3 regions of the Kribbella sp. NPDC051936 genome follow, and region 2 is predicted to be linked to each of the others. Evidence: riboswitches for the same ligand, from Rfam matches in the RefSeq annotation. Region 2 holds a riboswitch; each other region holds the start of a gene.
The links. A riboswitch is a leader RNA that binds a small molecule or an ion and turns the genes downstream of it on or off. The one in region 2 is predicted to bind thiamine pyrophosphate.
Positions count from the first base shown of each region.

Region 1 (2,258 bases), on a different contig from region 2:
GCACCCTACGGCGCCGAAGCGAGCCCGCAGCCGCATGAGCTCCCGACGTACGGCCGGGACGAGCCGTCGCGGGATCCGCGTGCCGCTCGGGTCGTCGGCCTGGCGACGTTCATCGCCGCGATCTACGGTCTGCTCGTCGTGTCCGTCCAGCGCGTCGCGCTGCGGGAGATCTCCCAGGCGCCCGGCTCACCACTCAACCACCCGTTGCGGACCGACGTGCTCGACGCGATCGGCCAGCTGCTGCTCCTGGTCGTCGGCACCGGCGCGCTGGTGATGTGGATCCGGGACGTGCTGGCCCGCCGCAAGGCCGGTCGTCGGCCCGAGCCGGCCGAGCTCGCTGGGTTGCTGCTGGTCGCGGTGTCGGTGGTGCTGATCCTGGTCTGGCTGCTCATGGTGCTGTCCACGGGGCTGGGCAGCAGCGACGACGCGCTGCACCGGCTGCCCACGGCGTACGGCTGGGGTGGGGTCGGCCTGCTGCTTCTCGCCGTCGGCCTGTTCCTCGGGTATCGCGAGCTGAAGCCCGATGTAACGAACCCCGTCGTCAAAGGCGCTCCGGCCAAGGCGCCCTGGGAGTGAGCGCACCGATCGTCCTCGTGCCCGGCCTGGGCCTCGGCCCGGAGTCGTACGCGCGGACCGCCGAGCATCTCGTCACGCCGTACCACGTGGTGACGCTGCCCGGGTACGGCGAACCGGCGGGCGCTCGGGAGGACCTGCATCCGCGGGCGCTCGCGGTGGCGCTGGCCGAGAAGATCCGCGAGCGGTCGGTGCTGGTCGGCCACTCGGCGAGCTGTCAGGTCGTCGTCGAGACGGCGGTGCGCTACCCCGAGCTGGTGCACGCGCTCGTGCTCGTGGCCCCGACGGGTGATGCCCGGATGTCGAGCTGGGTCGACCGCGCCGTCCGGCTCGTCGGGTCCGCGATCCCGGATGTGCCGAAGCTGGTCCGGATCAGCCCGCAGTACGCGCGCACGACGCTGCCGTCGATCGCCCGCGCCGGGGAGGCATCGCGGATCCACGACCTGGCCGCGGTGATGCCGCACGTCCGGGCGCCGGTGGTCCTGGTCCGCGGCAAGCACGACCTGATGTGTACGAAGGAGTGGCTCGAGCAGCTCGCCGAGCTCAGTCACGGTGAGGCGCGCACGCTGGAGACGGGTGCGCACATGCCGGTCGTCACGAACGGCCCCGAGGTGGCGGCGCTCATAGAACGAGCGGCCGCGCTGCCGGAAAATAGCTGACGCGTTAAACTTGCAGCACCAACCTATGCGGGAGCTCGCACCGAGGATGCGCGGGCTGAGAGGGCGACAGCTGGGTCGCCGACCGCCTGAACCTGACCGGGTAATGCCGGCGTAGGGAGTGGGGTCACTCATGACCGATACAGCTGTTCGTCCGTCGAGCTCCACCGAGGCTCCGCTCGTTCTCACCACCGATGCGCCGCGCACGCTCGGCTTCTTCGACCAGTTCACGCTCTGGGGCAACTTCGGCATCTCGCTGTTCGGCCCCGTGACCGGTGCGCTGGTCGCGGCGTACACCGGCTCGCTGTGGCAGGGCCTGCTCGCGGTCGTCGTCGGCTGTGGCATCGGTGCGCTGGTGCTCGGCGGTGCGGCCGTGTTCGGGTCGCAGACCGGTGCGCCGGCGATGGCGTGTCTGCGTGGTCTGTTCGGCCGCCGCGGCTCGATGGCGCCGACCGTGCTGAACATCGCGCAGAACGTCGGCTGGGCGACGATGGAGATCATCGTGATCTCGCAGGCCGCGGTCGCGGTGACGAGTGAGCGCTGGCGCTGGCTGTTCGTCGTCCTCGCCGGGGTGATCGCGACCGCGATGGCGGTGCGTCCGCTGGGCAGCGTGAAGATCCTGCGCAAGTTCATGGTCTGGCTGGTGCTGATCGCGTCGGTGTACCTGTTCGTGCAGGTGCTGAGCAAGCCGACGCACGCCCTGCCGCAGGACAGCGTGTTCGGCTTCTGGCCGGCCGTCGACCTCGCCGCGGCCGGTGTCGTGTCGTTCGCCCCGCTGGCCGCGGACTACACGCGGCACTCGCGGACCAACAAGGCGGCGTTCGCCGGTTCCTCGCTCGGCTACGGCCTGGCCGCCATCGCGTACTACGCGCTCGGTGTGGTCGCCGTTGCGACGCTGGGGACGAACAGCGACGACGTCATCACCGCACTGGTCACGCTGCCGGCCGGTGCGATCGCCCTGCTCGTGCTGCTGGTGGACGAGGTCGACGAGGCGTACGCGAACGTCTACTCGACCACGATGGCCGCGCA
Region 1 is NZ_JBFAXS010000001.1:505,815-508,072, forward strand. Features, by position in the region: gene AB0L64_RS02570 (hypothetical protein) at 1-576, shown strand, start outside; gene AB0L64_RS02575 (alpha/beta hydrolase) at 573-1,232, shown strand; TPP riboswitch at 1,250-1,367, shown strand; gene AB0L64_RS02580 (cytosine permease) at 1,363-2,258, shown strand, end outside.
Region 1: another riboswitch for thiamine pyrophosphate. It lies ahead of AB0L64_RS02580 (cytosine permease); the one in region 2 lies ahead of thiC (phosphomethylpyrimidine synthase ThiC).

Region 2 (2,258 bases):
TCAGGGCGCGGCGGGCGAGTTCTTCCTGGTCCAGGCGGGCGGCCTCGGCGGGGGTTGGTGCGCTGCCGCCGTACGCGGCGGGTAGCCACCAGGCGCCGGGTGGCTGCTCCGGGTACGTCCGGATCGTCTCGTCGAGCATTCCGGCCATCGTGGAGCGCAGCTGGGCGGTCGCCTCGGTCGGATCGTCGTCGCGGGTCACCGTGATCGGCGCGCCGATGCTGATCGAGATCGGCCGGTGCCGGCTGAAGTCCCGCGGGTGGTCCTTGGTGAACATCCGCTGCGTGCCCCACAGGATCATCGGCAGCACCGGTACGCCGGCCTCCGCGGCCATCCGGACCGTGCCGGACTTGAACTCCTTGAGCTCGAACGACCGGCTGATCGTCGCCTCCGGGAACACGCCGACCAGCTCACCGGCGTTCAGGTAGCGGATCGCCTGCTCGTACGACGCGGCGCCGGCCTCGCGGTCCACCGGGATGTGGTGCATGCCGCGCATCAGCGAGCCGGAGTACCGGTTGCGGAACAGCACCTCCTTGGCCATGAAGCGCACCAGCCGCCTGGCCGGCAGCGCGCCGTACCCGCCGAGGATGAAGTCGACGTAGCTGATGTGGTTCATCGCGATCAGGGCTCCGCCGGTGCGCGGGACGTGCTCGGTCCCGGTGCGGCGGATCTTGAGGTCCAGCACCGTGAACGCGGTCTTCGCGAAGGCGATGACAGGCGGATAGACGAGGTCGCGCATCCCTCGACGTTACATGGTTCGTCTAGGGTGTCCGTGACAACTCGATACCGCGGGAGCTCGCACCGTAGTGGGCTGAGAGGGCGGCTGGCTTGATTCGCCGGCGCCGCCGACCGCCGAACCTGTCCGGGTAATTCCGGCGTAGGGAGCAGCAGCATGGTGAATGTCAGCACGATCCGTCCGGCCGTCACCACGGGCCCGATCTCGGGCTCGGAGAAGATCTATCGCGGCGAGCTCGGGGTACCGGCGCGCCGCGTGCATCTGACGAACGGCGAGCACTTCGACCTCTACGACACGTCCGGTCCGTACACCGACGCGTCCGCCGAGATCGACGTCCAGGCCGGTCTGCCCGCGCTGCGGCGCGAGTGGAGCGCCGGGCGGGAGCCGCGGACCCAGCTCGGGCACGCGCGGGCCGGGGTGATCACCGAGGAGATGAGGTACGTCGCACTGCGGGAAGGACTCGACCCGGAGTTCGTCCGGGCGGAGGTGGCGCGCGGCCGGGCGGTGATCCCGGCGAACCGGCGGCACCCGGAGAGCGAGCCGATGATCATCGGGAAGAAGTTCCTGGTGAAGGTGAACGCGAACATCGGCAACTCCGCCGTGAGCAGCTCGATCGAGGAAGAGGTCGAGAAGCTGGTCTGGGCGACCCGGTGGGGCGCCGACACGGTGATGGACCTGTCGACCGGCAAGAACATCCACGAGACGCGGGAGTGGATCCTGCGGAACTCGCCCGTCCCGATCGGTACGGTGCCGCTGTACCAGGCCTTGGAGAAGGTCAAGGGCGATCCGGCCGCGCTGTCGTGGGAGGTGTACCGCGACACGGTGATCGAGCAGTGCGAGCAGGGCGTGGACTACATGACCGTGCATGCCGGCGTCCTGCTGCGGTACGTCCCGCTGACCGCGCGGCGGATCACCGGGATCGTGTCGCGCGGCGGGTCGATCATGGCCGCGTGGTGCCTGGCCCACCACCAGGAGTCCTTCCTGTACACGCATTTCGAGGAGCTCTGCGAGATCCTCCGCGAGTACGACGTGACGTTCTCGCTCGGCGACGGGTTGCGGCCGGGATCGATCGCGGATGCCAACGACGAGGCGCAGTTCGCGGAGCTCCGCACGCTGGGCGAGCTGACGAAGGTCGCCTGGGAGCACGACGTCCAGGTCATGATCGAGGGCCCGGGGCATGTTCCGATGCACAAGATCGCCGAGAACGTCCGGCTCGAGGAGGAGCTGTGCGGAGAAGCCCCGTTCTACACCCTGGGGCCGCTGGCAACGGATGTGGCGCCGGCGTACGACCACATCACGTCGGCGATCGGCGCGGCGCAGATCGGCTGGCTGGGAACCGCGATGCTCTGCTATGTCACGCCCAAGGAGCACCTGGGGCTGCCGGATCGCGACGACGTCAAGACCGGCGTGATCACGTACAAGATCGCCGCCCACGCGGCCGACCTGGCCAAGGGGCATCCCGGCGCGCAGGCCTGGGACGACACGTTGTCCAAGGCAAGGTTCGAGTTCCGCTGGGAGGACCAGT
Region 2 is NZ_JBFAXS010000003.1:206,799-209,056, forward strand. Features, by position in the region: gene AB0L64_RS11180 (lysophospholipid acyltransferase family protein) at 1-736, opposite strand, end outside; TPP riboswitch at 776-898, shown strand; gene thiC (phosphomethylpyrimidine synthase ThiC) at 890-2,258, shown strand, end outside.

Region 3 (2,258 bases), on a different contig from region 2:
CGTCACTCGCCGTACCGATGCCGGCGTCGACGATCACCGGGACGTTCGCCGCCTCCGCGATCAGCGCGATGTTGTGCGGGTTGCGGATGCCCAGCGCCGAACCGATGGGTGCGGCCAACGGCATCACGGCCGCGCACCCCGCCTGCTCCAGGCGACGGGCCAGGATCGGGTCGTCGTTGGTGTACGGCAGCACGGTGAAACCGTCGGCCACCAAGGCGTCCACGGCGTCGAGCAGCTCCACCGGATCGGGCAGCAGCAGGTGGTCGTCGGCGACGACCTCGACCTTGATCAGGTCGGTCTCCAGCGCCTCCCGGGCGAGTTTCGCGGTCAGCACGGCCTCGGCCGCGGTGTGACAGCCGGCCGTGTTCGGCAGGACGTCGATGCCGTGCTTCTTCAGCACGTCGAGCACCGAACCCTCGTGACCGGTGCCGAGGCGGCGCATCGCGACCGTTGTCAGTTGGGTGCCGGAGGCAATCAATGCCTCCTCCATGACTTCGAGGTTGGCCGAGCCGCCGGTCCCCATGATCAGCCGGGACGTGTACGTGCGGCCGCCGAGCTCCAGTGGGTCGTCCATGTCAGCCTCCTTGCGTCGCGCTGACGATCTCGACCCGGTCGCCGGGTTCGAGCGTGGTCAGGGCCCACTCGGCCTTGGTCAGCACGTTCTGGTTCACCGCGACCGCGATCCCCGTCGTGCGATCGGAGTACTCCGCGATCAACTCGGCGACAGACCGGCCGGCCGGCCCGTCGACCGCCGTACCGTTCACCCAGACGGATTCCACAGCTTCCTCCCTACGCCGGAATTACCCGATTCAGGTTCAGCGGTCGGTGACAGCCCAGTCACCCTCTCAGCCCACTCCCTGCGAGCTCCCGCGGACGGTTCGACTATAGCTGACGGGTCAGTCGACGGTGGCGCCGGTGAGCAGGGCAGCGAGCTCGGTCGGCCGGTACAGAACCTGTTTGCCGGTGCGTTCCGGCTCGACGAGACCGGTCCGGCGAAGGAGCTGAAGGTGCTGGCTCACGGCGGACGGCGTCACCTTCAGCTCGCCGGCCAGGTCGGTCGTCGTCCGGGGATGGGTGAGGAGCTCGAGGATGTGAGCCCTCGGCGTACCGATCAACTGGGCGAGGTCGTGCCGTGACGGCGGCTCGACGACGGACCACAGATTCGCCTGACCGCGTGGCGGGTAGCCGAGCAGCGGTTCGGCGCCGGGGTCGAACGGGATGACCGCGTGCGGGCCGAACAGTGTTGGCTGCAGTACGAGCCCGCGGCCGGCGACGTCTTCGGTACGGCTCTGCTCGGCGACACGGTCCACCTTCAGCAGCCCGTCGGCGTACGTGATGGCCGGACCCAGTCCGTTGAGCATCGCGCCGGTGCCTTGCTGCGTGAGGACGTGACCGCGGTAGCTGATGTCGGCGGACAGGAGCGTGCGCATACGGCTCCAGTACGGCGCCATGACGGCGTCCCAGTACTGCCGTAGCGCCTCGACGACCTTGTCGATCGTGCATTCCGCGGGCAGCTCGCCGTTCACCGCGATCATCTGCCGCTCGAACGTCGCCTGGTCGACGGCCGCGATCAGGGTCAGCTCGTCGTCGAGTTGCGTCAGCGGCGAGGACGGGCGCGGCGTCAGGAAATCCGGGCTGCCCATGGTGTCGTTGACGAGCCAGCGCAGTACGTCCCAATCGAGTTCCGCGACGTACGGCTGCACCGCCCGGACCCACGCCAGCTGCAGCGGGAAGCGGCCGGGATCCCGGAGCGCGCGCAGCGACAGCACCGTCTCCGCGACCGGCGACACCGCGAACCGCACGTCCGCGAGATCCTGCGACGTCAGCTGATAGGTGAGCACCCCGATCCCTTCGTCGATGTAGGCAGATCCTAAATCGACAGGCTGTCGGTGGTGCCTGGGATGGTCGGGAATATGGGATTTCGCATCATGCACACCGAGGAGATGGCCGAGTTCCTGGCGCAGCCGCTGGTGGCCGTGCTGGCGATCGATGACCCCGGCTGGTCGCCGCATGTGACACCGGTCTGGTTCATGTACCTGCCTGACTCCGGCAGGTTCCAGGTGATGACGCCGACCAAGTCGAAGAAGACCAGACTGCACCGCACCGGCACGGGCGAGCTGTCGCTCTCGATCCAGACGGTCGAGGGCGCGACCGCGAAGTACGTGAACATGCAGGGTGTCGCGCGCTTCCTTCCGCTCGACGCCGACCTGCTGAACGCGACGGTGGAGAAGTACCTGCCGGAGGAGGCGCGCGCCGCG
Region 3 is NZ_JBFAXS010000001.1:1,135,630-1,137,887, forward strand. Features, by position in the region: gene AB0L64_RS05710 (thiazole synthase) at 1-574, opposite strand, end outside; gene thiS (sulfur carrier protein ThiS) at 576-779, opposite strand; TPP riboswitch at 770-881, opposite strand; gene AB0L64_RS05720 (DUF5937 family protein) at 897-1,841, opposite strand; gene AB0L64_RS05725 (pyridoxamine 5'-phosphate oxidase family protein) at 1,914-2,258, shown strand, end outside.
Region 3: another riboswitch for thiamine pyrophosphate. It lies ahead of thiS (sulfur carrier protein ThiS); the one in region 2 lies ahead of thiC (phosphomethylpyrimidine synthase ThiC).